DNA from 4 places in the Paenibacillus sp. BAC0078 genome. Region 3 is predicted to be linked to each of the others. Evidence: riboswitches for the same ligand, from Rfam matches in the RefSeq annotation. Region 3 holds a riboswitch; each other region holds the start of a gene.
What was found. A riboswitch is a leader RNA that binds a small molecule or an ion and turns the genes downstream of it on or off. The one in region 3 is predicted to bind cyclic di-GMP.
Positions count from the first base shown of each region.

Region 1: linked by a shared signal. The riboswitch ahead of ACX1DY_RS11050 (thiamine pyrophosphate-binding protein) and the one ahead of ACX1DY_RS21025 (PA14 domain-containing protein) in region 3 are both predicted to bind cyclic di-GMP.
Region 2: linked by a shared signal. The riboswitch ahead of ACX1DY_RS18015 (anti-repressor SinI family protein) and the one ahead of ACX1DY_RS21025 (PA14 domain-containing protein) in region 3 are both predicted to bind cyclic di-GMP.
Region 4: linked by a shared signal. The riboswitch ahead of ACX1DY_RS18595 (choice-of-anchor A family protein) and the one ahead of ACX1DY_RS21025 (PA14 domain-containing protein) in region 3 are both predicted to bind cyclic di-GMP.

Region 1 covers NZ_JBTLRW010000004.1:365,532-370,355, forward strand. The annotation lists gene ACX1DY_RS11050 (thiamine pyrophosphate-binding protein) at 1-1,450, opposite strand, end outside; cyclic di-GMP riboswitch class I at 1,568-1,662, opposite strand; gene ACX1DY_RS11055 (methyl-accepting chemotaxis protein) at 2,155-3,405, opposite strand; gene ACX1DY_RS11060 (helix-turn-helix transcriptional regulator) at 3,512-4,489, opposite strand; gene ACX1DY_RS11065 (SDR family NAD(P)-dependent oxidoreductase) at 4,618-4,824, shown strand, end outside.
Region 2 covers NZ_JBTLRW010000009.1:116,418-121,241, forward strand. The annotation lists gene odhB (2-oxoglutarate dehydrogenase complex dihydrolipoyllysine-residue succinyltransferase) at 1-141, opposite strand, end outside; gene ACX1DY_RS18010 (2-oxoglutarate dehydrogenase E1 component) at 197-3,064, opposite strand; cyclic di-GMP riboswitch class I at 3,450-3,534, shown strand; gene ACX1DY_RS18015 (anti-repressor SinI family protein) at 3,563-3,730, shown strand; gene ACX1DY_RS18020 (helix-turn-helix domain-containing protein) at 3,849-4,181, opposite strand; gene ACX1DY_RS18025 (TasA family protein) at 4,347-4,824, opposite strand, start outside.
Region 3 covers NZ_JBTLRW010000012.1:67,709-72,532, forward strand. The annotation lists gene ACX1DY_RS21025 (PA14 domain-containing protein) at 1-2,331, opposite strand, end outside; cyclic di-GMP riboswitch class I at 2,345-2,424, opposite strand; gene ACX1DY_RS21030 (sugar phosphate nucleotidyltransferase) at 2,560-3,933, opposite strand; gene ACX1DY_RS21035 (UDP-glucose dehydrogenase family protein) at 4,395-4,824, opposite strand, start outside.
Region 4 covers NZ_JBTLRW010000009.1:244,616-249,439, forward strand. The annotation lists gene ACX1DY_RS18560 (MTH1187 family thiamine-binding protein) at 1-104, shown strand, start outside; tRNA gene ACX1DY_RS18565 (tRNA-Thr) at 234-305, shown strand; gene ACX1DY_RS18570 (nucleoside deaminase) at 416-877, opposite strand; gene ACX1DY_RS18575 (hypothetical protein) at 1,072-1,287, shown strand; gene ACX1DY_RS18580 (hypothetical protein) at 1,277-1,597, shown strand; gene ACX1DY_RS18585 (ASCH domain-containing protein) at 1,634-2,053, shown strand; gene ACX1DY_RS18590 (hypothetical protein) at 2,399-2,776, opposite strand; cyclic di-GMP riboswitch class I at 3,506-3,595, shown strand; gene ACX1DY_RS18595 (choice-of-anchor A family protein) at 3,677-4,824, shown strand, end outside.

The DNA.
Region 1 (4,824 bases), on a different contig from region 3:
GGGAACCGTCAATTCGGCCCGTGGTTTTTTGCATGCCCTTTAATGCCATATCGAGCTGCATATTGTTCACTACGATAAAGATGACGGGGATATCCTTGCACACTGCTGTGTTGATTTCCGCCCCGAGCATCATAAAGCATCCGTCGCCGGTAATGCAGACAATGGTTTCTTCAGGTGAGGCTACCTTTGCGCCTATAGCCATGCCAATTGAATTGCCCATGCAAGCAAAATAGGCATCAAAGACAAAGCTGCCCGGTTTCTTCACGTTGTACCACTTCACAGCATGGAAGCCATGGCTGCCGTCATCAACAAAGAGGGTGTTGTTATAAGGGAGCTGTTCGCTCAGTGTGCTCATTACCGAAGCGAGAGAAAGCTTGGACAATACAGGAAGCTCCTCTGTATAACGCGGGGATGTCTCCGGTTGACGTGCCGGAATGCTGCTGGTATCGACATTTTGCAGATAGAACGCCAGATTATCACGCAAATCGCCGCTGACAGAAATGGTGGGAGAGTTTAATATTTTCCCGACAAACGTAGGATCGACATCAAATTGAATCAAGGTCTGCGGATGGTTCTCCGCCTTGAGATTGCAGATGGTCATATCGCTCAGCCGCGAACCGAGCACGATGAACAAATCGCTGCGGTTCAACAAATCATCGCCATGCTTGCAGCCGCCGACACCGATTGGACCGTGATATAACGGATGATCCCAGGCAATAGCGCCTTTGCCCCCAGGAGAAGTCACAACAGGAATATTGAACATCTCTGCGAGCTGAACCAGCTCTTTATGCGCTCCGGAGCGGTTGACACCTTTGCCGGCAATGATGAGGGGATGGCTGGATTGATTGATAGCCGAGATCACCCGCTCGAAATTACTGTGGCTGATCAGACTCTCCCGTTCAGGGATCACAATCCGGCACTCTTCAAGGAGTTCTGTCTGCACATCAAAAGGGATGCACAGGTGGACAGGACCCCGCTTGCCGCTTAAAGCCGTCGAAATGGCATGATTAAATATGGTGCTGAAATGATCTCCGCGTTCAACCAGCTTGCTGAACAGAGTTGCGGGTCTGAACATATCCGCCAGATCGGCAAGATAGTTCGAAGAATCCTGACACTGGGGAATCCCCAGCTCCTTGATGGATTGATGGCCGGTAATGAACAGCACAGGAAGGTTGTTTGCCTTGGCATGCGCTGCGGCGGTAAGCAGATTGGTTCCGCCTGGACCGGAGGTGCCGAAGGCCACTCCAAGGCCGCCGGTTTTTAGAGCATAACCTGCGGCTTCGAACCCAGAACTGGATTCATGTCTTCCGGGAATAAACTCAATGCCATGATCAACCATCTTCAGAACTACAGGACAAATAGACTTGCCGATTATGCCAAAAGAATGTGTTACACCGAGGTTTCGTAGTGCCTGAGCCATATAATCTGCGACTGTTTTCAGAAAATCCACCCCACCCAATGTTATTATTTATTTAGCTTAAATAGAAAACCTGCACTCAGAAGGAGCACAGGCAGCTGCTAAATAACCATGTTGAACGAGAGAAACATAATACAGACGTTCCGGTTCTTAAGCAACCTGGCTGTCATGGTCCCGGGAAGCATGAGACTGTAGATCCATGGCTTTGCGTCATTCCCTTTCGGAGAATTTTGCCAATATATTTTTATTAATGAAATAAAGCATAATTTTACTTTACAATATATTCCTAGCGCTGCTTTTGTCAATATATTTGATCAAATAAGCTCGAAATTTGACGAATATAACGATTAACGACATTTATTGATTTGCATGCCAAGTGAATATTAATGCAGGAAATAAAATAATAAAGTCCCAGGTGAAAAAGTCCTAAAATGCAAACGGGATTTGAAATGCCGGACCATGGTGCTATTGATAGTTATCACGGAGGATGGCCGTAACTGTGGGAATACTTAGACTCCCAGTTGCTAATCGTAATCGTACAAGCATTCCTTGCGGCACTATCGTCCTTTGGATTCATTTTCCAAGCTCAGCTTATCCAGATATAAATGCAAATTGAAATTATCATTTTATACTGCGAAAATTCAGCATTTGGTGAATATTACATCAAGGAAATTGTAAACACAAAAAAACTGCCGCATGAGCATTTTTTGCTCAAGCGGCAGCATTGCAGGGGACGCCTAAAATTTGAAAATATGGATTGTTTTTTGCAACTGGAATACAGCTTGGGTCATCTTTTCTGTCTCTTCGGCAACGGACTTGAGGGCATTGATCTGTTCGTTCATAGATGCGGAGACCTCTTCGGTGCCTGCGGCTGTCTGCTCGGTAATTGCGGAGATATTTTCGATGGCTCCGGAAATTTTGAGCGCACTCTCCAGCATAAGGTCGCTTTCAGCAGAGAATGAAGCGATTTGCTCGGTTATGTATTGAACGCTTTGCACAATTTGAGCGAAAATATTAGCCGTTTCAATGATCATTTCATTCTGTACTTGAACGACTTCCTCGTTGATGGCAATATGCTCAATCGCCTGCTTGATGTCGCTCTCAATGCTGCGCACCAGACTGAACACCTCTTTGGTCGAGGAGGTGGATTCCTCGGCAAGCTTGCGGACCTCCTGCGCCACCACAGCGAATCCCCGGCCATGCTCGCCTGCACGGGCGGCTTCAATGGAAGCGTTGAGCGACAGCAGGTTCGTCTGCTCGGCGATTTCCGTTATCGTCTTGGTGATCATCGTGATGCCGCGGGCATTTTGTGAGAGTGCTTCAATCGTGTCGGCTACCTTTTGGGTGGCTTGTATATTTTTACGCATGCCTTCCGCTTGCGTATCTACTGACTGACGGCCTTTTTCAACCAATTCCAGCGTATGTACGGAGCGTCTGTTCATTTCCTTGGTGGAGCTTGTGTAATTGGAAACCTTCGTTTCTATATCCTTGATCGACTCTGTCATATCTGCGATATCTACAGAGATTTCATTAGCGCCAAGAGCCAGCTCATTGGAGGAGGAGGCAACCTGGGCCATCACAAGCTTCAGGTTCTGGTTCTTGTCTTCAATGCCACGGCTCGCATCCATGACTTGGCGGGTGATCTGCGACGCTTCGGTGAGAATCTTCTTCAGCTTGTCGATCATGGTATTGAAGGAACGGCTAATGTCGCCCATGGAGCCGTTTTCGTCAGCGCGGCTGGTAAAATCCCCTTTGGCTATGGTATGAGTTACGTTGGAGATGTCTTCGAACGAAGATGTAAGCGTTCTCTCAACAACGCGTGCAAGAGGATAGGTTAAGGCTGCCAGTACCGCTACTAAAATAAAGCCGATAATGATTTTGCCCATCACAATGAGTGTGATCAGAACAGGAACAGCGAATAAAGCGGCGATCAGGTAACATCCGGCAATAATTCTTTGTTTTAAAGGAAGCCTGTTCATCCATGCCATCATAAAAGTTCCCCCTAAATAAAATTAAGTTGTTTACTGTAATATTATAGGCGAATCGTGGAGGTTTGGTCTATTGTAAGAACTGACATAAAACCTTTTTTTGAGCCTATTTATGTTTGTTTTTGTGTGTGAACTCCTTATATAACGTTACGGTTTCGGCAAGGGTGCAGGTTATCCGTTCGACAAGTTCTCCAGGAGCAACGGCAATTACATCCGGGCTTAGCGAAAGCACAATGCGGCAGGCGGATTCCAGAGTATTGAAATCGGCATCCACGGACAGCCATTCCGGCTGCGCTGCTGCGCTGCTGCTGGTAATTGACACATAGCGTTCCCGCTCCAGCTCCTCCATCGTCCTGCCGTTCACCAGCAGCTTTGCGGGAAAGCGGGGGAGAGCAGATTTGAACAAAGCAGTGGATTGCTCCCAATAAGCGGCAAGCTCAAAGCCTTCCGGGCGCGTAAATGTCTCATCAGTAATTTCGGCTGCTGTCAGTCTGGAGACCCGGAAGGTTCTGAATTCTCCTTCGGTTTCGGCAACGACATACCATACTCCTCGTTTGGCTACCAGCCCCAGCGGCGAAATTAGCCGCTCCTTGCATTCTCTATCACGCATATAGCTGATCTTGACCTTGCGGTTCTCCCAGAGCGCCTCCTGCAGCAAAGAGAGGAACGGATAAGACTCGCTTGAAGGATGCCAACCCGCGCCATCAATATGGATTCGCTGATTTAGAAAGGCGAGCGGGGAATCAGGAAGCTTGGAGGTGGCGGCCTCCAGCTTGCGGGCAGCGGAGGAGAAATCCTCCTGTATCCCCAGAGCGTTCAGGATTGCAGTATCAGCCGTCAACAGCAGTGATCCGATTTCCTGGGGTTTCATGCCGGTTAGAGAGGTCCTGTAGCCTTCGCTGAGCATCCAGCCGCCATCACGGCCCCTTTCAGCGAGCACGGGCACACCTGAAGTACTTAGCGCCTCCATGTCGCGGAGAATCGTCCGCTCTGACACCTCCAGAGTCTGCGCCAGCTCCTTGGAGGTGATTTTGCCGCGGCTTTGCAGCAGCAGGAGGATGGATAACAAACGGTCGGCTCTCATGGTGAAGCTCCTTTCTACGGTGAGTTTGAGTAAAACGAGCATTTTTAGTTTAGCATAAATATATGTCAATTGGTGTCATATATAAAGCTTATGATGATTATGAAAGCCAGAAGAGAGGAGCTGTACAAATGACAAACCTGAAGGGAAAAGTAGCGCTTGTTACCGGCGGGAGCAGAGGGGCAGGGAGAGGGATTGCCCTGGAATTGGCAAAGGCGGGGGCCTACGTCTACATTACAGGCAGAACTGCACACTCTGGACAGCCGGTTCAGCGCAAAGAAACCATCCATCAAGTTCTTCGTGAGATTACGGGCATGGGTGGAGCGGGTTCCGCGATA
Region 2 (4,824 bases), on a different contig from region 3:
GATCTCCAGATTGACCTTGTCGGTCTCAAGCTCTGCCAGCACATCCCCCTGGCCGACGGTGTCGCCCTCTTTCACCAGCCATTTGTAAATGGTTCCTTCGGAAATGGATTCGCCCAAATCGGGTACTTTAATTTCGGACACAGGCCGTTACCTCCCCAAACATATTAGTTAACGTTATCGTAACACCATCCTCTGTTTAAGAGGACGGTACAGCCGCTTGTACTTGCGTATTTAATTTCAGGGCTTCTGTAACTATACGCCGCTGCTCAAAAGCATGCACGTCAGCGTATCCGCTGGCCGGACTGGAACGCTCCGGACGGCCGATATATTGCACGCCAGCCTTCTGCGGGGCGATGGCGTGCAGCCGGGGCTCAGCATAGCTCCAGCCGCCCATATTCTTCGGCTCCTCCTGTACCCACACGATTTCCTCAAGCGACCGGAAGGTGCTGAGGTGAGCAGCCAGCTCGCGTTCCGGGAACGGGTAGAGCTGCTCCAGGCGGAGGATATGCAGCCAGGACCAATCCTGATCTTTGGCGGCCTCAAGCTCGGCCTGCAGGTCAAGTGTCAACTTGCCGCTGCAGACGACCAGCCGTTTCACCTCGCCGGGATTCGCTCCGAGCAGCGGCTCCGGCAGTACGGGCTGGAAGCCGCCCGAGGCCAGCGCGGCGCCCGGGGAGGTGCTGCGCGGGTTGCGGATCAGGCTCTTCGGTGCCATGATCACGAGCGGCCGGGCATCTGCGCTGCCGCAAAGAGCCGCCTGGCGGCGCAGCAGGTGGAAATACTGTGCGGCAGAGCTCAGGTTCGCCACAGTCCAGTTCTCCTCGGCGGAGAGCTGCAAATACCGTTCCAGCCTAGCGCTGGAATGCTCCGGTCCCTGTCCTTCGTAGCCGTGCGGCAGCAGGATGGTCAGATTGCTGCGCTGTGTCCATTTGGCACGTCCGGCGGAAATGAACTGGTCGATAATCACCTGCGCGGCGTTGGCAAAATCACCGTACTGCGCTTCCCAGAGCACGAAGGTTTCCGGGGCGAACACGTTGTAGCCGTACTCGTAACCCAGCACTGATGCTTCCGACAGCGGGCTGTTGTACACGCCGAAGGAGGCCTTGGCATCGCTTAGCTGATGCAGCGGAGAGAACAGGGCGCCTGTGTCACTGTCATGCAGAACGAGATGGCGATGAGCGAAGGTGCCGCGCTGGGAATCCTGGCCGCTCAGACGAATCGGTGTGCCGTCTTTCAGGATACTGGCGAAAGCCAGGGCTTCCGCCAGCGCCCAGTCTACCCGTTCCCCGTCATTCAGCGCATCCTTGCGGCGCTGCAGAATCCGTTCCAGCTTCGGATAGACCTTGAAGCCGTCTGGTACTGTCAGCAGCTCGCGGTTTATCTGCTGCAGACTGCTGAGCGGAACCGCTGTGGTCTGCGGTTGAGGGGTATCCGTCAGCAGTTGCACGGAGGTTTTGGCCTCTCCGCTCTTGTGCTTGCCTTCCTTCATGTGATCGAAGGCTTGCTGCAGCACGTTCTCTGCTGCGCTGTTCATTTGCTTCACTTCGTCTGCTGTAACGATCTTCTCACGCTGCAGGCGCTCTGCATATATACGATAGACTGTAGGATGGTTGCGCACTTTGCCGTATACGAGCGGCTGTGTCGTTTCCGGATCATCCATCTCATTATGGCCATGACGGCGGTAGCCGATCAAGTCGATCAGGAAATCCTTCTTGAACTGATTGCGGTAAGCGCAGGCCAGCCGGACGGCAGCAATGCAGGCTTCGGGATCATCCGCATTGACATGGACAACCGGAATTTCGTAGCCTTTGGCAAGGTCGCTGGCATAATGGGTGGACCGGGAATCTTCACTTTCGGTCGTAAAGCCAATCCGGTTATTGACGATAATATGCACCGTGCCGCCGTTGGTGTATCCACTCAGCTTGCCGATATTCAACGTCTCTGCAACAATGCCTTCACCCGGAAAAGCGGCATCTCCGTGCATCAGTACAGCCATAGCCTTGTTGGTATCAAGACTTGGCAATCCCGCCGTATTCCGGTCCTCCTGGGCTGCGCGCGTAAAGCCTTCAACGACAGGGTTGACGAACTCCAGATGGCTTGGGTTGTTGGCCAGCGTGATCCGGGTGCGCACCGTCTCCCCTTCATGAACGGCGCGGTCGGCGCCCAGATGGTATTTGACATCTCCGGTCCAGCCATAGTTGATCCCCATGGAGCCCTCGGACGGGAACAGCTCCTTGTTCGGAGAATGGTGGAATTCCGAGAAAATAATCTCATAAGGCTTGCCCAGGATATGCGCCAGCACATTCAGCCGTCCACGGTGGGCCATGCCCATCAGGATATGCTCTGCACCATCATGCGCGGCAGCGCGGACAATCTCATCAAGCATCGGCACCAGAGCGTCATTGCCTTCCAGGCTGAAGCGCTTCTGGCCGACAAAGGTTTTGTGCAGGAAGGTTTCGAACTGCTCCACCTGAATCAGGCGGTTCAGCAGATCCTTGCGCTCGCTGCTCGTCAAGGGTGCGGGCGAGCTGGTGGACTCTGCCTGGCTGTTCAGCCAGCGCAGCTCCTGCTCTTCGTGCACATGCCCGAATTCATAGGCTATGGTCCGGGTATAGGCCTGGCGCATCCGGTGAACGGCATCCCAGGCGGTCTTGACATCATCCGGTGCATTCTCCCAGATCAGCGATGCGGGCAGCGCAGTCAGGTCTTCGCGGGTGAGGTCATAGGTTTCGTATTCGAGCCATTTCGCCATCGGATTGTTCCCCCGGACAAGCGGGTCAATATTAGCGGCCATATGGCCATATATACGGATATTGGCAATCAGCTTGGAAGCTCTTACGGCTTTTCTGAGCCACTCCGTATCTCCCGAAAGCGCAGGCTTCGGAGCCGGCAAAGCATCCGGGGTAAGCGGAGGAGGTCCGTAAACCGTAAAAAGCTCGCGGTAATGATGCTCTACTGAAGCGGGGTCCTTAACAAACTGTTCATATTTTTCCTGAATGTAGCCCAGATTGGGTCCGTGATATTTACTCCAAATGGTTTCGTTATAGGGCTCTTTGACTGCCATGAATGCATCCTCCCAACGGATGAACCCCACTTGTGGCACTAGGCGTCAGCGCCCGGTGGAGCTGCAATGTTTGCGGTTTCATTTCTCTCCTATTGTGCTACTTTCAAGCCGCGTAATCAATTCATACTTTCGTGCAATCCGTTCGCAAAACGGCATGATTCAGCCCATAAATGATGAAGAACGGATATCGTTTGCTATGATGCAATTCATGGTCAGTCCCGCAAGCTTTATTACCCGGACAAAGCCTTGCAAAAAAAGCTAATCTTTTGCACGACTTAGCAAAAAAAAATCCGAAAATCGACACACTTCTTATGTGAGATTCTGTATAATGTTATTGCGGGTAACGGTTACATTGGTTTCTAGCCAGATCCTTTCATGTAAAGGGTCCAGTAAAGGGTAAACCTGCTGAAAGGCAGGGGCACAAAGTCTCGGGTCTAATGTAGAAATACTACGACGGCCGGACTGCCTGGGGACGCAAATATTCTAGGAGGAGATATCTTGGAAAAGTCCAACCAGGGGAATAATGGGGAACTGCAGGCAGTTGATCTGGATTTAGAATGGGTGCATTTGCTGATGTCGGCCAGGAAGGCGGGCATCGGGGCGGAGGAAATCCGCCGGTTTTTCAGTGAGAAGGCATTGGGCGAGAAGGCATTGCAGGTCATGTAGGGCGTTTTCGATGCAGGGATATATACGGAAAAGGGCACAGCGGAATGCGCTGTGTCCTTTTCTGCAATTATGAGAAAGTATAAGTATCACACTATACTGTATCCTTATATTTCTCGAACTACCCATCCTTCTGCTCCAGCCGCCATTTTTGATAATCCAGAAACTCTTTGAATTCCCGTTTGCTTATGCCTGAGGCCATAGCTTCCTGAACGAGCCGGAACCATTCGCCGTCCAGGGGCGGCTCTTCCGTATCTGCGGGCTCGCCATAGAGGAGATTATGGATGGAAACCTGAAGCGCATCGGCGATTTTTTCAATGAATTGAATTGAGGGGTTGGATTGAATATTTCTTTCAACATTGCTTAAGTATGATTTCGCCACATCAGCCTTGTCAGCCAGCTCGGATAAGGACAAGCCTTTTTCCAGACGGAGTTGATGGATGCGGCTACCCATATTATCCGGCACGATTAAACGCCCCTCCGCATTTTTTGTTAACAGTATAACAAATTTTCGCATAACGGACAAAAATCAATGCTTCAGCAAAGCGGTGAGCAGGAAGAAAAACGGCATACCCCGCCCGGATGAGGGAGGATACGCCGTTTTTGCGCGAGATGAGGCTTATTTCAATTCACCGGGGCCTTGTTTGGCGTTGAATGTCCAGGTGAGGGACAATTTATCCCCCTGGAACACGTTCTGATCCTGACCGTTGTCGACAAATACGAAGGCTACCTTGAACACCTTGGATTGTCCGGCACTGATGCCGCCAGGGATTGCGCCTGTGCTGATCAAATCATAGTTTGACGTATTTTTCAAATCCTTGAGCGAAATCTCCCCGAGAACATAATTGGTAATATCGCCGCTGACATAGGTGTCTTTGAGGAGCTTCACTTTAAAATGATCCCCGAGATCCTGCGCACCGTTATTCGTTCCTGCATCGGTTACTGTGTATGCACTGGCGAGCTTCAGCTCTTTGATATCCAGTGTTCCGCTGTTCTGCAGTGTGAAGTTGCGCACCGCAATATCGCCTGGCTTGAGGTTGCTGAGATTAACGATCTCTGTTGGAATGGTGTTCAGGTCCAGCGTGCCGGCAGCAAAG
Region 3 (4,824 bases):
GGAAGGAAGAAAAAGTGCGTTCGCCGGGACCGTCCCTTTAACCTGACTCGGACTTTCCCACATCAGCCGTGCTTTTGCATCCCCTTGATTCTCGTAATACTCCACTTTGAGTTCATATAGCTGCCCGGCTTGCAGGCTTATGCTTCCTGTACGTTCGGTTCCGCTCTGCTTCGTCCAACTGTCAATCACAAGGGTTCCATTGACCCAAACGCGTACACCATCATCTGTTGTCGTGTAAAAAGAATAAGTCTCACTGTACAGCGGCTTGATCTTCCCGCTCCAGCGAACAGAGAAGAAATCATTGCTGATTGCAGCGTCCGGCGAGCCCAGACGCCAGTTGAAATCAAGCACCGCATCGTTGCGCACCAATGCCGGAGTACCCGACAGCTGCATATTATTGAAGTATTCCGCCTGCAGTCCGTTCGCAGCCGGAGCTGGCGCACTGAGGACGGGCGGCGTTGGGGTTGGCGCTGCTGTCGGAGCCGGTACTGTAGTTGGTGCTGGCGCTGCTGTTGGTGTCGATACTGGTGTTGCTGTTGCTGTCGGTACTGGTGTTGGCGTTGCTGTTGGTACTGGTGTTGATATTACCGTTGGTGTCGATACTGGTGTTGGTACTGCTGTCGTTGCCGGTACTGGTGCTGCCGGTGCCTCCGCACCCATCTCCGATGAAGATGTGCTTTCACTGGCAGCCGGCGTATTTACAAACAAGGCACTGGCCGGAACCGTTACCTTCGCCTGGCTTGGGCTTTGCCACATCAGGCGGATATTGGCATCGCCCGCGTTCTCGTAATATTCAACCTTGATATCGTATAGTTGACCCGCCTTTAAGGCGATGCTTCCGGTCCGTTCGGTTCCGCTCTGCTTCATCCAACTGTCGATTACGGGTGTGCCGTCAATATAGACACGGATACCATCATCCGAGGTGGTATAGAATTGATAAGTCTCACTGTAAGAAGGCTTGATCTTGCCGGTCCAGCGGATGGAGAAGGCATCCACACCGAGCGCCGGGTCAGGTGCAGCCTGACGCCAGTTAAAGTTGACCGCAGCATCGTTGCGTACCAGGACAGGCGTACCTGAAAGTGTCATGTTCTTGAAGTACTCACCCTGAAGACCATTCAAGACTGGCGTTGGCGCTTGTGCCGCATCATCGCTGTACGGCGTTGGCGTCGGCGTCGGCGTTGCTGCTGTTGGCCTCGGTGTTGCCGTTGGCGTCGGCTTTGCCGTAGGTGCTGGCGTTGCCGTTGGTGTCGGCGTCGGCGTTGCTGTAGGTGTCGGTGTCGGTGCTGGCGACAGTGTCAGTCCCGCTTTGTACTTGTCACGGGTCAATGTATATTTGTCATTCATGAAGCTTTTAATTGTATCGGTACTGTTGTTCTCGTAGAGCATTTTGCCCCAGCTCATCATGTATACCCAGTTTTTCTGGGATAGCTGCAGCTTTGCCGTGCTTGGCATTTGACCATTTTCACCGATGGCAATAGGTTTGCCGTTAGCAAGGCTCAGCAGGCTGTCATGATAAATATTCATAAAATCATTGTCATATATGTCTGCCGCAAGAACGTCTACCTTGTCAGCGCCCGGATAAGTCAGGGCATACGGATCGGCCCAACCATTCGGGGCATTCGGGTTCCATACCCACAGCAGGTTGTTTAATTTATGAACGCCCACAAAGCGGTCATACATAATATTCCACAATTTAGGGAAGTTGTTTTTCTTACCCCACCAGAACCAGTTACCGTTCATTTCATGATAAGGTCTCCAGAGTACTGGAACCCCTGCATCCCGCAAGCTTTTGAGCGAGACCGCTACTTTGTCCAGATCGGCGATCAGGCTGTTGTATTGAGTGGTTCCCGGTGTTACATACTTATCGAAGTCCGCTTGGCTCAAAGTCTTCTGGACGTTGGCCCATTGATACGAAGTGCCGGGCAATTGCTCATGGAAGGTCATAGCGACGATTCCGCCATTTTTATACCAGTTGATCGCGCTGTTCACTACATTCCGGCGCTGCGTGGCTGCAGTGCTCTCCGATTGGCCGCTGATCACGCCCAGCTCATAGCCGTGAAGGGCAGCGTATTGTCCGCTTGTTCCTTTAAGCTTGTTACTGAATTCATCGGGACTCTCCAGGTAGTCATGCTGTCCGGTGATGATGCCTTTTCCTGTAATGGAATAGAGATCGCTAAGCAGCTTGACCGCCCCCGGGGAGGCGTCGGGATTGACCGGAGCTGAAGGACTTGCGGCAGCCTTCGCGGATAAAGGCGCAATCCCTAATGCAGTCATAAACAGGGCAATGGACAAAACAGCACTCAAAAAACGAAAATTACGGTAAGTTGTCATCATTCTTCTTCCTTTCGGTAGCCAGGCTGCCACTCTTTCGAAGGCCCTATAGCTTTGCGTCCCTACCTTTCGATAGGTTTGCCTTTATCGTTTTGAAGGAATAATCCCTCTTACCGTAAGTATCGTCGCGAATAGTTTATAGTTTAGAGTAAAAATGAAATTTTCTTAATAAATGGTTCTTAATACCTGTTTTGGATTTGTAACAATTGGGTAAATAGATTAATTCGCCTATGAAATGAACTGATGCAGGGCGATATCTTCCCAGTCCAGAGTAATGCGAATATTGTCCTCCTCCACCAGCTCCGAGCCGGTCTGGACTTCAATAAACTCCACATCCGTCAGAGCCAGAATCGCATGTTTGGTGCCTTCCGGTATGCGGACTACGTCCCCTGCTTTCACATTATGCTTCTGCTCATTCAGCACAATGCTTGCCTCACCGCTGACGATGGTCCAGATTTCACTGCGCTTGTGGTGGAGCTGATAGCTGATATTTTTACCCTTGGATATGAAAATCCGCTTGGTCAGCACCTCATTGCCCTCATCATATTTCACGTAATCAATGACCTTGTAGTGGCCCCAGCGGCGTTCCTCATACATCGGTCTTTGTTCAAAAGATTTCAGCACTTCCTTAATGCGCGGGCTTTCCGCTTTATGGGTTACCAGGATGCCATCCGGGCTGGCAGCGACAATCAGGTCCTTGGCTCCAATTACAGTAATTGGAATATCAAGCTCATTGATCAGGCTGGTTCCTTCGGAATCGGCGGTCACAAAACCTTTGCCCACATGGTTGCTGCTCATTTCTTCGGTCAGTGTATTCCAGGTGCCCAGGTCCTTCCAGAATCCGGCGTAGGGCTGTACAACAATATTCTCTTCCTTCTCTACCACTTCGTAATCAAAGCTGATGGAAGCCAGCAATTTATACTGCTTCTGCAACTCCTCATAGTTCAGAGGCAACCCTTTCCGCTGCAAAATATCAAGCAGATATCCGAGCCGGAAGGCGAATACGCCGCAGTTCCACAGTGCGCCGCGGCTGATCAGCTCCTCAGCCAGTACACGGTCTGGCTTCTCCTGGAAGTGGCTCACCTGCATATAACCGCTTGCCCCCGCCTGATCGCCGGTAGGAATGATATAGCCGTATTTCTCTGAAGCAAGCTCAGGGACAACGCCCATCAGCGCCAGATTCGCGCCGCTCTCCTGCATGGTGGCCTCAAGCTGGATTACTGTATCAAAAAATGAAGTCTCCACATACGGATCAACCGGAAGAATAGCCACAGTCTCACTTGGAGACACCCCGCTCATCGAATACAGATAAGCAGCCGTCAGGGCGATGGCCGGAAAGGTGTCGCGGCGTTCAGGCTCCACAATGATTGGTACCTCTGCGCCGAGCTGGCTCTGAATCATCTCCACCTGGCTGCGGCCGGTAGCCAGGTAGGAGGATTCCGCCATTCCTGTCTCCTGCAGTTGTCTCCATACACGCTGTACCATAGATTCCGGTTCACCGGCCGGGCTTTCCAGTACCTTCAGAAATTGCTTCGAACGTGAATCGTTGGACAAAGGCCAGAGCCGTTTACCAGAACCGCCTGATAGAAGTACCAGTTTCATGAGTGAACCCTCCCATTTATATGTTGTCGCGAAAATATTGGATTGTTATTGTGGGCTTCGATGTGTGAAGAAGCTTAAAACCGGGCTGTTGCGGGAGTCACTGCAAGGAATGTTTGGACTTTCGGCCGGCTGTTGTCTCCAGATTTCCTGATTTAAACCGCTGATAGCGGTAGAAATCCGGAGACAGCATATGCTTCCGAAGCGAGCTTTCCTGCGGAAAGCTTTTAGGCGGACGCTACGCTCCTACAGTTCCAAAATTCCTCTCCGTTCCTTCCCTTAACAGCCTATTTGCTTGCTTCACCCGGAGGCGAAGCGCACTGCTAAAGATCCGAGCATTGCCGCTTGCTGAGCGGCAGGTTTGGGCTTTCGGCCGCTGATAGCGGTAAAAAGCCAGAGACAGCGTATGCTTACGAAGCTGTTAAGAACGCTTGTTGTACTAAGCGCCCTGTATGCATCAAACCCTAGACCGCGCCGGCTACACTGGGGGAGTAGCCGCTCAGGCCACCCATTTGCGGGCGGCCGACGGAGTGGTACTCGAGGCCCGTGCCTTCGATCTGCTCCTTGGAGTAGACGTTGCGGCCGTCGATCAGCACCTGGCGGCGCATGCTCTCCGCGAGCCGGTGCAGATCAATTTCCTTGAACATGCTCCAGTCGGTCAGCAGGCAGACGGCATCGCTGCCTTCGGCTGCTTCTTCGGGAAGCCCGCACCAGCGGAGCTGCGGATGATCGTATTGCTGTCTGAAGTTATCAGCAGCAATCGGATCATACAGCTTCACCGTAGCGCCTTCGCCCACCAGCACCTCAATGATTTCGCGGGCCGGAGCCTCGCGGACATCATCGGTATTCGGCTTGAAGGCCAGCCCCCAGATGCCGATAACCGCCCCCCGCAGG
Region 4 (4,824 bases), on a different contig from region 3:
CGCAGCGTGTCTCTACTTCACTTAAGATAGATGACCGCCGCGACAAGGTCTCAACGAGCCGCAGCAAGCTGGAGTCGGTGGAGCGCAAGCTGCTGGAGCAATAGTTCTGAGAGACTAGTCTGAACGAAGAGCGGGCAGGCTGGGGTTAAAGGCAAGAACTGTGAGAGAAAGGGTTGCGTTTTTCTCCAGACGCTGTATAATGTATTTTGTTTGACAGAAAAAGTATGCTTTAAGCTGGTGTAGCTCAGGGGTAGAGCAACGCACTCGTAATGCGTAGGCCGGGGGTTCAATTCCCTTCACCAGCATCCTTACTAATTCAATCGTGGCGCGGCTTCCGGGGTTTTGGGGGTCGTGCTTTTTTTGTGGAAAAAAATACCATGTTATTCTGAAATACTCGAATAACATGGAAGTGAATTCAATGGGAAAAGGTATATCCTTCGAATACTTTTAGCCCTTCGGCATTTAATACTTTTTCTATTACGACCGGCTTATGTGGACTTTTGTCGATAACTTCCTTACATGAAATCATTATATTACTGCCTGCAATTTCTGCCAGCTGATCATGTGACACACTATAGACTATTTTTCCTAAATTAGACCATACCATAGCTCCTGTACACATTACGCAAGGTTCACAGCTGGTATACAAAGTATATTCATTAAGATCAAAAATGTTGTTCTCAGAGCAAAAAGTACGTATAAGTCCAATTTCAGCATGATGTGTAGGATCACAATGACTATTAATTTTATTTTCTCCATACATTACAATCTCGTTGTTCTTTACTAAGATTGCACCGAAGGGTTCATTTCCCTCTTCTCTAGCCTTGAAAGCCATTTGTATAGCTACTTCAATAAATTGTTCATCGTTATTTATCATAAATAGCACCTCCTGTATAACACTACTATAACATTTCGATGGGTGGCATTCCGCCCGCATGGCAAAATCATGCCTAGACCTTTATGCACAGTTTACGGACTTGCGGAGACATTTACAGATTGTTCCAAATCCAATATACTAAACAGTATTGAGTTCGGAAGAGCCGACGATAATACGGATAGGAGCGTGAAGAAATGGTGTCGCAGCCGGGTATATTTTTCGGAGGATTTAGTGTATTTGCATTCTTGATTTGGCTGGTATGCACTGGACTAGGGATATATGCATTTGTTCTCTTTGTAAAACTTGCACGCAGAGGGATTGTGGCTTTGGATTTATATAATCACGCCAAAAACCTTGAAATCCGCCAGCGGTATGAGTCCGTTAATAAGGATGGTTATGATGAGCACTAAGAAAAAATCCGTAATCCTATTCACAGCTTTCCTGATCCTTATAACGGCCTTTTTACAACCTGATCTGATCTACGCGGCAGCTGAAGGAACTGTTATTGAAAGTGGAACAGAAGATAGGCTGATAGAGCAATATGGGCTTGAAAAACCGTCTACTTCGCCCTCCCCGGGTGGAATTGATGTGGGAACAAGCGCCCCGGCTCTATTTTTTGTTACAATGTATAGGATGATTGTTAATCCTCATCTTTATATGATTCCAGAGCTTATACATCATTGGATTCGTTGGAAAGCGGGAAGCCTACATGCAGAATGAACGGTTAAAATTCATAAATCCTGAAGCCTTGCCACAATGAGGTGCTTGACGATCCGGCAGCCCTGGGCGACACTGATCGCTCTTGGAGAAAAGCAATTCGAAACCCGTTCCTGGAGAACGGCTTATCGCGGTGAGCTGGCTATTCATGCCGGGAAGGGCATAGACAAGTCCGTGTGCAGGCAAGAGCCGTATAAATCGGTATTGGCCCGGCACGGATTCACCGCTGACAATCTGCCCGCCGGAGCCATTATTGCTACATGCCGCCTGACCGGTTGCCATGAGGTGACTTCTGAGAATGCTGTGGAGGGCTGGCCGGGCGGCAATGAATATATTTTTGGCGATTATGCTGAAGGGCGGTTTGCCTGGAAGCTGGAAGGCGCCGCATTGCTTGCTAACCCCATACCTGCTAAAGGACGGCTGAGTTTCTGGGAGCACCCTGTTCCTGAGAGGGAGTAATGGCCTTTTGCGGAGCTGTCCAAGCTGTTAAGTGGTATGAATGGTGTAGCTCGCGGGTAATCTTTGTATATATGTTCCGGAGCGCAATCTTGCGCCAGGAGCTACTCTGGATACACAGGAAAGGGCGTATGCATAAGGAATGGGAAGTCTTCTTATTGCTTGGCTATGTATGCTTTGTTTGTTTTTTACGTTTAAGGATAAGGTAAGCCGGAAAATTCTATATCCCGTAGCGCTGGTTGTTATTCTTGGCACACTGGGCTATTGGAAGGTGTTAATGTGATTGTTATCCACTCATGGTCTTGCCGACATTTATGGCGAGGCCTTTTTTGTGAGAAAATAAGGCATTTAGCTGCTTCGCATCCAGGAGGTGGAGATATCCAATCTCAGATATTTGCGCATATGGCTCGTGGCCTGAGTGGCAATGATATGGTCCAGCAACAGCATCCGTTCATGATACCCCCGGCAGACAAATTTGACCTCGATACCGTCCTCCCGCCGCAGTTGTTCGTAGACCTTGACGCCCCGTGTTCTCATTTCAGCACGCACATCACGCAGATCAGCGGTTGCCGCGTTCGCGGCAGTATGAAGAACCTCTATGTAGGGGGCAGGGGTTCGCAGCTCCTTGGACAGAATGGCAGCATCGCGCTCAAAGGCCGATACAACCAGCGGCAGCATAATATAAGCTTTTACCAGCATATTGTCTTTACTCTCCACCCTATGCATGGGATTCATCACCTCATAAAGAGAACGTATATTCGCATTGTAACCCGGCCTTCAAAAAATAATCAATAGTATTTTAAAACAAGCGCTATAAATGTGATGAATTTCACAATAAAATCGGAAGAATTATTTTATATTAAAATTGAAATATTAAAGATTGAAGTTTAAAAATAAAGCACCTCAAAAGGAGAATTGTGATGATTCATGAAGGAAGTCTCCGCCGTGGTTTGGTATTTGGTTTGCTCCTGAGTATTCCGCTTTGGGTGTCCATGATTGGCTGGATGCAACTGTTATAAAATGCAAACCCGCTATATCCGCATTGCCTGGACAAGATAGCGCGTATAGCATACATAGATGTCGATGAAAAACTGTTGCCGGTAACTTTTGGCGACAGTTTTTTTGCATTATAAGGGTGTATAGACTTCACGCAGCAATGTTCGACAAATAGTCCAAAAAGACTAAATTTTAATAATAAAAATTAGTGATTTTAAATGACGAGAAGATTACATGAAGCAGAAGAAGCTACCGTATACGCCGTTGTTGAACACTGTTTCAGACTGGGTCAAGCTGGTTAATCCTTATGCATAGCGGTTTGCAGCGGATTTTCTCATCCAAGCTTCCAAAAAAATAAAAAGGAATAGATTGACAATATGGAGGTGAAGCGGCTAAACTGACATTAGGTCAAAAGTAACAAATATCATAGACTATCTGAAATCTTAAAAAATCATACGATCATGTAAAACGCAAACCGTTCGAAAGAACGGGACGCAAAGTCAGGAATCTAAAGCCTGCTAGACAGGTTATGATTGTCCGGCCGCCGTGAAGCTAACCCTTCTTGGCGGTCTTTTTGTTGTTATAGTTTTTTCTTGAAATCATAGAGTAATTAATAGGAGGTGCATGCGATTGAAGAAAAGAATACAAAAGACAGCAGCTCTGCTATTGGCAGGAATGCTGACAGTAGGCAGTGTGATTACTGGGGGATGGGAGGTTAAAGCAGCGGCCAGTATGCCCTATACTCCTACACCGGTTTTGGGGGTAGCCGGCAATTTTAATGCTTTTATCTTTGGGGATTTTACGCAGTCATACGATCAGATTCATGGAAGGCTCGCGGCCGCAGGGAATATTACTTTGCAGGGGTACGGTGTATCCAAGGATGCCCCGGGCGGAGACGTGCTCATCGCCGGCAAGAACATTACTTTCTCGAATGGGACGGTTCATGGAACAACTGTATACGGTGGTACTCTAACGGCTGATTCAAGCACTACACTTCAGGAGGGCTCGCGAAAAGATACACCGATTAATTTCGCAGCGGAGGAGCAGTTTCTGATCGGGCGTTCGAGCGAGCTGGCAGCATTGCCGCAGACGCAGCCCTTTGTCAGGGATTACGGAAAAATAACCATCAATGCCCCGAAGCCCTACAATGTTATAAATATGACTGCAGCCGATTGGGCAGCGACCAATAATATGGTGTTCAATATAACGGGGAATGCAACGGTTGTTATCAATGTAAGCGGGACCTCAGTGAAAATCCCGAGCTTTCAAATTGATGGGAGCAATCCCAATAAGGTATTATTTAATTTTTATGAAGCCACTGATTTGAAAATCGGCAACACGACCATTAATGGCACCATATTAGCGCCACGGGCCGAAGTGTACTATGATTATGCGGAACTGCACGGCACACTCATTGCAAAATCGTTCAACGGCCATGTGCAGATGCACCATTATCCGTACCAGGGAACGGAACCGCCTTTAACGCCAACGCCGACACCGAGTGCGACGCCAACGCCGACGCCAACACCGACGCCAACGCCGACGCCAAAACCGACGGAAACGCCAAAGCCGACGCTGACGCCAAAACCGACGGAAACGCCAAAACCAACGGGGACGCCAAAACCGACGGAAACGCCAAAGCCGACGCCGACGCCAAAACCAACGGAAACGCCAAAGCCGACGCCGACGCCAAAACCGACGACGACGCCAAAACCGACGGCAACGCCAAAACCAACGGAAACGCCAAAACCGACGGAAACGCCAAAGCCGACGCCGAC